2 regions of the Streptomyces sp. NPDC051064 genome follow, and region 1 is predicted to be linked to the other one. Evidence: riboswitches for the same ligand, from Rfam matches in the RefSeq annotation. Region 1 holds a riboswitch; the other holds the start of a gene.
What was found. A riboswitch is a leader RNA that binds a small molecule or an ion and turns the genes downstream of it on or off. The one in region 1 is predicted to bind thiamine pyrophosphate.

Region 1 (5,286 bases):
CCCCCGCTCGCGCAGGACGTCGCGCAGGGTGCACCCGGCGACGTACTCCATCGCCAGGTACACATACGCGCCCTGGGCGCCCTGGTCGAAGACGGCCACCACATTGGGGTGGGCGAGCCGGGCGACGGACTTGGCCTCGCGGATGAAGCGTTCGACGAACGCCGCGTCGGTCGCCAGCGCCGGGTGCATCACCTTGAGGGCGAGCACCCGGTCGAGCCTGGTGTCCACGGCCCGGTAGACCGTGGCCATACCGCCGACGGCGATGCGCGCATCGATGCGGTAGCGGCCGTCGAGCAGCTGCCCGACGAGGGGGTCCTGGAGGGTCGTGTCCACGGGGCGAGTCTACGAGCTGCCACGGACACCACGGAGTGGGCCAGGCATCCCGGGGACCGTTCCGGTGCCGAGCCGTGACAGGGGCATGCGCGTGCTGTGACGGGGAGACCCCCGCCGGTGCACGGCCCTCAGAAGGCCGGGCGCTCCGGATCCAGCACCGCGCGGCCCTCCGCCGGCGAGGACGCCTCCGCGAAATGGCGGCGCGGGATGCGTCCCGCCCGGTACGCCAGCCGTCCGCCGTCCACCGCGTGGCGCATCGCCGCCGCCATCAGCTCGGGCTCCTGCGCCCGGGTCACCGCCGAGGCGAGCATCACAGCGGCACAGCCGAGTTCCATCGCCAGCGCCGCGTCCGAGGCCGTCCCGGCGCCGGCGTCCAGGATCACCGGGACCGCGGCCTGCTCGACGATCAGCTGGAAGTTGTGGGGGTTGCGGATGCCGAGCCCGGAACCGATGGGGGAGCCGAGCGGCATGATCGCCGCGCACCCCACGTCCTGGAGCTTGCGGGCCAGAACCGGGTCGTCGTTGGTGTACGGCAGGACCGTGAAGCCGTCGTCGACCAGGATCTCGGCGGCGTCCAGCAGCTCGATCGGGTCGGGCAGGAGGGTCCGCTCGTCGGCCACGACCTCCAGCTTGATCCAGTCGGTGCCCAGCGCCTCCCTGGCCAGCCTGGCGGTCAGCACGGCCTCGCCCGCGGTGAAACAGCCCGCGGTGTTCGGCAGGACCTGGACGGAGAGGCGTTCCAGGACGGAGAGCACCGAGCCCTGCACGGTCGGGTCGAGCCGGCGCATCGCCACGGTGGTCAGCTCGGTGCCCGAAGCGATCAGGGAGCGCTCCAGTACGTCGAGGCTGGGCGCCCCGCCCGTCCCCATGATCAGCCGGGACGAGAACGCGGTGGAACCGAGCGTGAAGAGATCGTCGGACATGGTCAGCCTCCCTGGACCGCGGTGAGGACCTCGACGCGGTCGCCGTCGGCGAGCGTGGTGGCGGACCACTGGCCGCGGGGGACGACGGCCTCGTTCACCGCGGCGGCGACCCCGGAGGGCGCTGTGGTCAGCGCCGCGACCAACGTGTCCAGCGCGGTGCCGGCGGGCACGGTGCGGCCTTCCCCGTTGACGGACACGGAAACGGACTCGGAAACGGACTCGGACACGGGCACGGACTCGGAAGCGGGCACGGAACCGGCCTCGGGCTCGGAACCCGGGACGGCGGCGGGCGCGGGCTGTGTCATACGGGCTGCTCCTGCGGCGCGGGGGCGGTTTCTTCGGGGGAGGAGGCCGGTGAGCTCTCCGGGGAGACGGCGGCGAAGCGGCGCGGCGCGAAGGGGCGGCCCAGCTCGGGCAGCTCGCCGGTGGTCAGCACATGGGCCATCACATCGCCGGTGACAGGGGTCAGCAGCACCCCGTTGCGGTGGTGCCCGGTGGCGAGGTGCAGTCCGGGCAGTGCCGTGGGCCCCAGCAGCGGCGCGTTGTCCGGCGAGGCGGGCCGCAGACCGGCCCGGGTCTCGGTCAGCGGGAGCTCCGTGATGCCGGGCATCAGCTCATGGGCGTCCCGCAGCAGCTCGTACACCCCGCCCGCGGTGACCGTCGTGTCCCAGCCCATCTCCTCCGTGGTCGCGCCGACCACCAGCTCACCGTTGGCACGGGGGACCAGATAGACCTGGCTGCCGCGCACGACCGCCCGCACCGTCCGGCTGAGGAAGGGGGCGTAGGCCGGAGGCACGGTCAGCCGCAGCACCTGGCCCTTGACCGGGCGTACCGGCGGCAGGACCGCCTCGGGAACGCCCTGGAGCCGGCCGCTGAGGCTGCCGCCGGCGAGTACCACCTGGCCGGCCGCGAGCTCGGTGCCGTCCGCCAGGACCGCTCCCGTCGCGCTGCCGCCCGTGACGGAGAGCCGCTGGGCCCAGGCACGGCGGAAGACCACTCCCGCCCGCTCGCACGCGGTGACCAGGGCCGAGGCCAGCCGCCTGGGATCCACCTGGTGGTCGCCGACGACGCGCAGCCCGCCGCGCACGCCGGGGGCGAGCATCGGTTCCAGACGGCGGCACTCGCGGCCGCTCAGCCACTCGGACTCCAGACCGGAACGCTGCTGCAGAGCGTGCAGCTCCCGCAGATGCGCCCGGTCGTCCGAGTCCAGCGCGACGGACAGGGTGCCGCAGGCGCGGAAGCCGGTCTCCTGCCCGCTCGCCTCCTCCAGCTCGGCCACGAACGCCGGATAGCGTGCGGCGGAAGCCACGTTGAGACCGAGCAGCGTCTGCTCGCCGTAGTGGAGTTCGGTGACGGCGGCGAGCATCCCGGCCGCGACCTGGGCGGCGCCGCCGCCCGGCGCGGGATCGGCCAGCGTGGTGCGCAGGCCGTGCTGGGCCGACCGCCAGGCGGTCACCAGCCCGATGATGCCGCCTCCGACGACCAGGACGTCGGAACTGTCTGCGGAGATACGCATGGGCGTCCAGCCCCTCCCTTCGCCGGCATGACCCGGATCAGGTTCGTACGGTCGGAGGCCGGCCAGCCTCCCTCTCAGCCCGGTACGCCCGGACTCCCGCGAGTGCCTTACGGTGGCCAGCCTAGACCCCACCCCTCGCAGCCGGTAAGGGACCGGCACCCGTGGCCCGTTCGGCCGGCGGACCGTCCTCCCGCCGGTCGCCGGCCAGGTCCCACGAGCCCGGCGTGATCCGGACGGGAGGCCCTAGGGTGGACAGGTGAGCGAGCAGACAACACAGGACCCGGCAGCGGGAGAGCGGCCGAGCGGAGTCGTGATCGTGGGCGCCGGCATGGCCGGAGTGCAGACGGCCGTGGCCCTGCGCGAACAGGGCTTCACCGGCCCGGTCACCCTGATCGGGGCCGAACCCCACCAGCCGTACGACAGGCCGCCCCTGTCCAAGGCGGTCCTGCTCGGCAAGGCGGAGGACTCCGCCTTCGACGTCGACTTCGAGGCCCTGGACATCACTCTGCGCCTGGGTCTCGACGTGGCCGGACTGCGTGCCGGGGCGCACGAACTGGACACTCCGGAGGGGCCTGTCGCCTACGACGTCCTGATCCTCGCCACCGGAGCGGAACCCGTCGCACTGCCCGGTTCCGAGGGCGTGCCGGGCGTCCATCTGCTGCGCACCCTCGACGACGCGGCACGGCTGCGGCCCGTCCTGGAGCGGCAGCACGACGTGGTCGTCGTCGGCGCGGGCTGGATCGGCGCCGAGTTCGCCACGGCGGCCCGCGCGGCCGGGTGCGCGGTCACCGTCGTGGAGGCCGCCGGCCGTCCCCTCGCGGGCACGATGCCCGCCGAGGTCGCCGAGCCGATGGCCGCCTGGTACGCCGAGAGCGGAGCCGAACTCCTCACCGGCGCCCGGGTCGCACGCGTCGAACAGGGCGCCGTCCACCTCGCGGACGGCCGGGTGATCCCCGCCGGGGCGGTGGTCGTCGGCATCGGTGCCAGGCCCGCCACCGCGTGGCTCGCGGGCTCGGGCATCGCACTCGGCCCCGACGGCTCGGTCACCGCGGACAGCGCGCTCCGCACGTCGCTGCCCGATGTCTACGCCGTGGGCGACTGCGCCTCCTTCCCGTCCGCCCGCTACGGGGAGCGGCTGCTGGTCCACCACTGGGACAACGCGCTCCAGGGGCCGCGGACGGTCGCCGCCGCCCTCGCGGACGGTGCGGTCAGGACGTACGACCCGGTGCCCTACTTCTGGTCCGAGCAGTTCGGCCGCTTCGTGCAGTACGCCGGCCATCACGCGGGTGCCGACACGCTGCTGTGGCGGGGCGACCCGGGTGACCCGTCCTGGACGGTCTGCTGGCTGCGCCAGGGGGTCCTGGTCGCCGTGCTGGCCGTCAGCAGGCCCCGCGACCTGGCGCAGGGGCGCAAACTCGTCGAGGCGGGGGCGCGGATCGACCCGGAGCGGGCCGCCGACTCCTCCGTCCCGCTGAAATCGACGGTGCTCCAGGGGTAGGCACGGCCTCGTACGCCGGGCCCGGCTACCGACTGTCGGTCCGGGATGGCACGCTTGTCCCTGTGACCGAGATTGACGCAAAGATCGATGCTCTCGTCCCCGCATGGCTCCACCTTCCCGACATCGCGGAAATGCTCGATGTCGAGGTGACGCGCGTACGGCAGCTGGTCAAGGAAGGCCAGCTGATCGCCGTACGACGTGGTGAGAACCGGGCGCTCCAGGTGCCTGCCGCCTTCATCGACGGCAACAAGGTGGTCAAGGGTCTCGCAGGGACCCTGACGCTCCTGAGGGACGACGGCTACAACGACGAAGAGATGCTGGACTGGCTCTTCACCCCCGACCCGACCCTGCCCGGCACGCCCGCGCAGGCCCTGAGCGAGAATCGCGGTACGGAGGTGAAGCGCCGGGCCCAGGCGCTCGCCGTCTGACCGGAGGACCGTGGGCGAGGTGCGGGCCGTGGCACATCACGGCCCGCACTCCGCCGTAACCGGGCCTGCCGGCACGGCGATCCATCGACGTACGGTGAGTTGTCGCCGCCTCAGTGATCCAACGACGTACCGACGGGGGAAATCCTCATGTCCACGCCTCGCGACCAGCTTTCCGGCGCCCGGCTCTATCTGTGCACGGACGCCCGCAAGCGGCAGGGGGACCTCCCCGAGTTCCTCGACGCCGTGCTGGCCGGCGGCGTGGACATCGTGCAGCTGCGGGACAAGGGCATGGAGGCGGCCGAGGAGCTCGAACACCTCGCGGTGTTCGCCGACGCCTGCAAGCGCCACGGAGCGCTCCTCGCGGTGAACGACCGGGCCGATGTCGCCCATGCCATCGGCTCCGACGTGCTGCACCTCGGGCAGGGCGATCTGCCGGTGCCGGCCGCCCGCGCCGTCATCGGCGACGACGTGGTGATCGGCCGCTCCACCCACGCCGAGGCCGAGGTCGACGCCGCTGTCGCCGAGGCCGGCGTCGACTACTTCTGCACGGGCCCCTGCTGGCCCACCCCGACCAAGCCCGGCCGGCAC
Region 2 (5,286 bases), on a different contig from region 1:
CGCGCTGCGCAACATCGAGCAGGCGATCCGCGACTCCGACCTCGGCGTCAACCCGAGCAACGACGGCAACATCATCCGCGTGACGTTCCCCGAGCTCACGCAGGACCGCCGCAAGGAGTACATCAAGGTCGCCAAGACCAAGGCCGAGGACTCCAAGATCTCGATCCGCTCCATCCGCCGCAAGGCCAAGGAGTCGCTCGACAAGCTCGTCAAGGACAAGGAGTCCGGCGAGGACGAGGTCCGCCGCGCGGAGAAGGAGCTCGACGACACCACCGCGAAGTACGTCGCGCAGGTGGACGAGCTGCTCAAGCACAAGGAAGCCGAGCTGCTCGAAGTCTGATGAACGACTCTTCCTGGGGCGCCCCGCAGGGAGCCGGCTACTGGAGCGCGCCCGAGGTGGGGGGCGCTCCGGCGGGTCCTGCATACGATGTGCACGGTGCCCAGCAGACTCGGCCCATGCCCATCGTGCCGGACGTTCCCGACGCAGGTAGAGACGCTGACGACCGCGACGACCGGAACGGGGACGCCGCGCGCGTCAGCGGCCCCCTGTTCCGTGACGAGAAGCCGCAGGAGCCCATGTCCACCCCGCTGCCGTCCCCGCCGCCGCCCAAGAAGCGTGCGGGGCGTGATCTGCGTGCCGCCATAGGTGTCGGTGTCGGTCTCGGTGCGCTCGTCGTCGGCTCCCTGTTCATCGTCAAGGCGGTCTTCGTCGGCGTGGTCGTGCTGGCGGTGGTGGTCGGCCTGTGGGAGCTCACGTCCCGCCTCAAGGAGCGCAAGGGCATCAACGCCCCGCTCGTGCCGCTCGCCGTCGGCGGCGCCGCGATGGTGGTCGCCGGCTATGTGCGGGAGGCGGAGGGCGCCTGGGTCGCGATGGCGCTCACCGCCCTCGCGGTGCTCGTGTGGCGGATGACGGAGCCCCCCGAGGGGTACCTCAAGGACGTCACGGCGGGCGTCTTCGCCGTGTTCTATGTGCCGTTCCTGGCGACGTTCGTCGCGATGATGCTCACCGCGGACGACGGTGCCTGGCGTGTGCTGACCTTCCTCCTGCTGACCGTGGTCAGCGACACCGGCGCGTACGCCGTCGGCTGGCGCTTCGGCACGCACAAGCTGGCACCCCGCATCAGCCCCGGGAAGACCCGTGAGGGCCTGTTCGGCGCGGTCGCCTTCGCGATGGTGGCCGGCGCCCTGTGCATGGAGTTCCTGATCGACGGCGGGAGCTGGTGGCAGGGCCTGCTGATGGGCCTCGCCGTCGCCGCCAGCGCCACGCTGGGGGATCTCGGCGAGTCCATGATCAAGCGGGACCTGGGGATCAAGGACATGGGCACGCTGCTGCCCGGCCACGGCGGCATCATGGACCGGCTCGACTCGCTGCTGCCGAGCGCCCCGGTCGTATGGCTGCTGCTGGTGCTGTTCGTCGGAGCGGGCTGAGGCCCTCGGGTCCGCGCCCCGCTCTCTCGGAGGGCCCGCCGTCCGGCGGGCCCTCCGAGCGTGCTCAACGGCGTCGGGGAAACTTCCAGCCGTTCCTGCGGAGCCGTACGAGGATGTACACCCCGCATAGGGACCACACCCCCAGGAATGCCCATGTGAACCACGGGGGCCCTGCCAGCGCTCGGCGAGTTCGACTGCTGACGGCACATGAGGGTCATGGGCTGCGTGTGCCCGCGCCCCGGGCGGGGACATTCCGCGTGTGTGCCGTGGCTCCGTACCCCTGGTCGCCCGTGGGCGGTCCGCAGATACTGGCAGCATGGAATTCGCCGTATTCATGACCCTCCCCGGGCTGGTCGTCGGCCTGACGCTCCTGGCCTTCGTCGATCAGCTTCTGCTGCGTGCGGGCCGTGCGGGCGTCCTCCCCTGGCGCAACGGCGCCCGCCAGGGGCAGATCTCCGCGACAGGATTCGAGCAACTGCACGCGAGCTTCTCGCCGGGGAAGCAGAACGAGCTCAAGGAACGGCAGTCGGCTCTTCTGATGCGCGACGACGAGGAGGACGGCGCGCCTCCGAACCGGACCACGGTGGACCTGGCGATGGGCACCGCGGTGGTCCGATTGCCGAAGCCGGGCCGCCGGGAGCCCGGTAAGGCCTGACAGCGGGCAGGACGGGCCACCGACTCGGACGCGCATGCGATTTCGGGTGCCCGTGTGCGCCTCCCTCCCGCCGTGCGATCGGTCACGGTTCCCGCAAGCGCGCCGAGCCGTCCCAGGGCCGTCGGGGGCGCCTACGTCGGCTGATGGCGGCCGAGGGTGCCCGAGGCCACCGGCCCCTCACCTCTCCTGAGCCTGCGGAGGTCTCTGGGACCGCGGCGTGTCTGTAACACTGGAGGAACCATGCCTAAGCCCGGAGAACTCACTTTCGTCGCGCCCCGTGGAGCCAAGCGGCCGCCGCGGCACCTCGCCGACCTCACCCCCGACGAGCGCAAGGAAGCAGTCGCCGCGACCGGCGAGAAGCCCTTCCGTGCCAAGCAGCTGTCGCAGCACTACTTCACGCGGTACGCGCACGACCCGGCGGAGTGGACCAACATCCCGGCCGCGTCGCGGGAGAAGCTCGCCGAGGCGATGTTCCCCGACCTGATGTCGGTGATGCGCCACATCAGCTGCGACGACGACACCACCCGCAAGACGCTCTGGAAGCTGCACGACGGCACGCTCGTCGAGTCCGTCCTCATGCGCTACCCGGACCGGGTGACCATGTGCATCTCGTCACAGGCCGGCTGCGGGATGAACTGCCCGTTCTGCGCCACCGGGCAGGCGGGACTCGACCGTAATCTGTCGACCGCCGAGATCGTGCACCAGATCGTGGACGGCATGCGGGCCCTGCGCGACGGGGAGGTCCCGGGCGGGCCTGCGCGGCTGTCCAACATCGTCTTCATGGGCATGGGCGAGCCGCTGGCCAACTACAAGCGCGTGGTCGGGGCGATCCGCCGGCTGACCGACCCGGAGCCGGACGGCCTCGGGCTGTCGCAGCGCGGGATCACCGTGTCCACGGTGGGTCTGGTGCCGGCGATGCTCCGCTTCGCCGACGAGGGCTTCAAGTGCCGCCTCGCGGTCTCGCTGCACGCTCCGGACGACGAACTGCGCGACACCCTCGTCCCCGTGAACACCCGCTGGAAGGTCGGTGAGGTCCTGGACGCCGCGTGGGAGTACGCGGAGAAGTCGGGGCGCCGCATCTCCATCGAGTACGCGCTCATCCGCGACATCAACGACCAGGCCTGGCGGGGCGACCGGCTGGGCCGGCTGCTCAAGGGCAAGCGGGTGCACGTCAACCTCATCCCGCTCAACCCGACGCCGGGGTCCAAGTGGACCGCATCGCGGCCCGAGGACGAGAAGGCCTTCGTCGAAGCGATCGCCGCCCATGGTGTGCCGGTCACCGTCCGGGACACCCGCGGCCAGGAGATCGACGGCGCCTGCGGGCAGCTGGCGGCGTCCGAGCGCTGAGGCGGTCCCGCGTACGGGCTGGATCCGGCCGGTCCGGCGTGATCCGGCCGGTGTAGCCTGGCCGGGAAAGCAACTTCATATTCCGACAGGGGAGCGCCACAGCGCTGAGAGTGCGGCACCGAGGACAGGTCGGCCGCAGACCCTCTGAACCTCGCCCGGGTCATTCCGGGTAGGAAGTTCGGACCTTACTCAAGCTGTTGCGCCCTGCCCGCTCGCCGAGCGGGCAGGGCCGCGTCTCTTCCTGGTCACCTCCAGGAGGACATCACCATGAACACCACGACGAAGTACGCGGCGACCGCGCTCGCCGCCGCGCTCGGAGTCACCGCGCTCGCGGGCTGCGGGGGCTCCGACGACAAGTCTTCCGGTGACACGGGAACCGGTTCGAAGACCGTCACCCTCGTCAGCCACGACTCGTTCAACGCCTCGGACGCCGTCCTGAAGGCGTTCACCAAGGAGACCGGCTACAAGGTCAAGGTGCTGAAGAGCGGTGACGCCGGGGCAGCGCTCAACCAGGAGATCCTGACCAAGGGCTCCCCGCGTGGCGACGTGTTCTTCGGCGCCGACAACACCCTGCTCTCCCGTGCCCTGGACAACGGCCTGTTCACGCCGTACGAGGCGAAGGGCCTGGACCGCGTCGCGGCCGACACCCAGCTCGACGCCGACAAGCACCGGGTCACACCCATCGACACCGGCGACATCTGCGTCAACTACGACAAGCAGTACTTCGCCGACAAGAAGCTCGCCCCGCCGAACTCCTTCGACGACCTCCTGAAGCCCGCGTACAAGAACCTCCTCGTCACCGAGAACGCCGCGACCTCGTCACCCGGCCTCGGCTTCCTCCTCGGCACCGTCGCCAGTCAGGGCGAGAGCGGCTACCAGGACTACTGGAAGAAGCTGAAGAGCAACGGCGTCAAGGTCGTCGACGGCTGGGAGCAGGCCTACAACGAGGAGTTCTCCGGCTCCGCGGGCGGTAAGAAGGCCAAGGCCGACCGGCCGCTCGTCGTCTCGTACGCCTCCAGCCCGCCCGTCGAGGTGCTGTACGCCGATCCGCAGCCCAGCGAGGCCCCGACCGGTGTCGCCACCGGCACCTGCTTCCGCCAGATCGAGTTCGCCGGACTGCTGGACGGTGCGAAGAACGAGGCAGGCGGCAAGGCGCTCCTGGACTTCCTGATCAGCAAGCGGTTCCAGGAGGACATGCCGCTGAACATGTTCGTGAACCCGGTGGTGAAGGACGCGAAGCTGCCGGAGCTCTTCACGAAGTTCGGGGCCACCGTCGACAAGCCGGAGACCGTCGCACCGGAGAAGATCGCCAAGAACCGTGAGCAGTGGGTCCAGTCGTGGTCCTCGCTCGTCGTGAAGTAGTCGCGCGGCCCCCGTGGAGGGGGAACGCGGTGCGGCTCGGTCTCATGGCCGTGCCTGTCGCGTTCTTCGCGCTGTTCTTCGCCTATCCGGTCGTCGCCATCGTCGGCCGGGGCCTGAAGACGGACGGAGACTGGCAGTTCGGCCGGATCGGCACGGTGCTGAGCCGGCCGGACATCCTCGACGTCCTCTGGTTCACCACCTGGCAGGCCCTCGCCTCGACCGTGCTCACCCTGCTGATCGCACTGCCCGGCGCCTATGTCTTCGCCCGTTTCGACTTCCCCGGCAAGCAGCTGCTGCGTGCCGTCGTGACCGTGCCGTTCGTCCTGCCCACCGTCGTCGTGGGCACGGCGTTCCTGGCGCTGCTGGGGCGCGGCGGGTTCCTCGACGAACTCTGGGGGATCCGCCTCGACACGACCGTGTGGGCGATCCTGCTCGCCCATGTGTTCTTCAACTACGCGGTGGTCGTACGGACCGTCGGCGGCCTGTGGTCCCAG

Region 2: it holds a riboswitch for thiamine pyrophosphate, as region 1 does, so the genes downstream of both, ACIBCU_RS35980 (thiamine ABC transporter substrate-binding protein) here and thiO (glycine oxidase ThiO) in region 1, are expected to answer to the same signal.

Annotation. Positions count from the first base shown of each region.
Region 1 covers NZ_JBITFK010000001.1:371,627-376,912, reverse strand. Annotated here, with positions in the region: gene pknB (Stk1 family PASTA domain-containing Ser/Thr kinase) at 1-333, opposite strand, end outside; gene ACIBCU_RS01730 (thiazole synthase) at 462-1,256, opposite strand; gene thiS (sulfur carrier protein ThiS) at 1,259-1,561, opposite strand; gene thiO (glycine oxidase ThiO) at 1,558-2,772, opposite strand; TPP riboswitch at 2,770-2,882, opposite strand; gene ACIBCU_RS01715 (NAD(P)/FAD-dependent oxidoreductase) at 3,029-4,270, shown strand; gene ACIBCU_RS01710 (Rv2175c family DNA-binding protein) at 4,333-4,698, shown strand; gene thiE (thiamine phosphate synthase) at 4,846-5,286, shown strand, end outside.
Region 2 covers NZ_JBITFK010000014.1:90,141-95,426, forward strand. Annotated here, with positions in the region: gene frr (ribosome recycling factor) at 1-340, shown strand, start outside; gene ACIBCU_RS35965 (phosphatidate cytidylyltransferase) at 340-1,428, shown strand; gene ACIBCU_RS35970 (DUF6191 domain-containing protein) at 1,745-2,083, shown strand; gene rlmN (23S rRNA (adenine(2503)-C(2))-methyltransferase RlmN) at 2,324-3,430, shown strand; TPP riboswitch at 3,508-3,624, shown strand; gene ACIBCU_RS35980 (thiamine ABC transporter substrate-binding protein) at 3,698-4,792, shown strand; gene ACIBCU_RS35985 (ABC transporter permease) at 4,837-5,286, shown strand, end outside.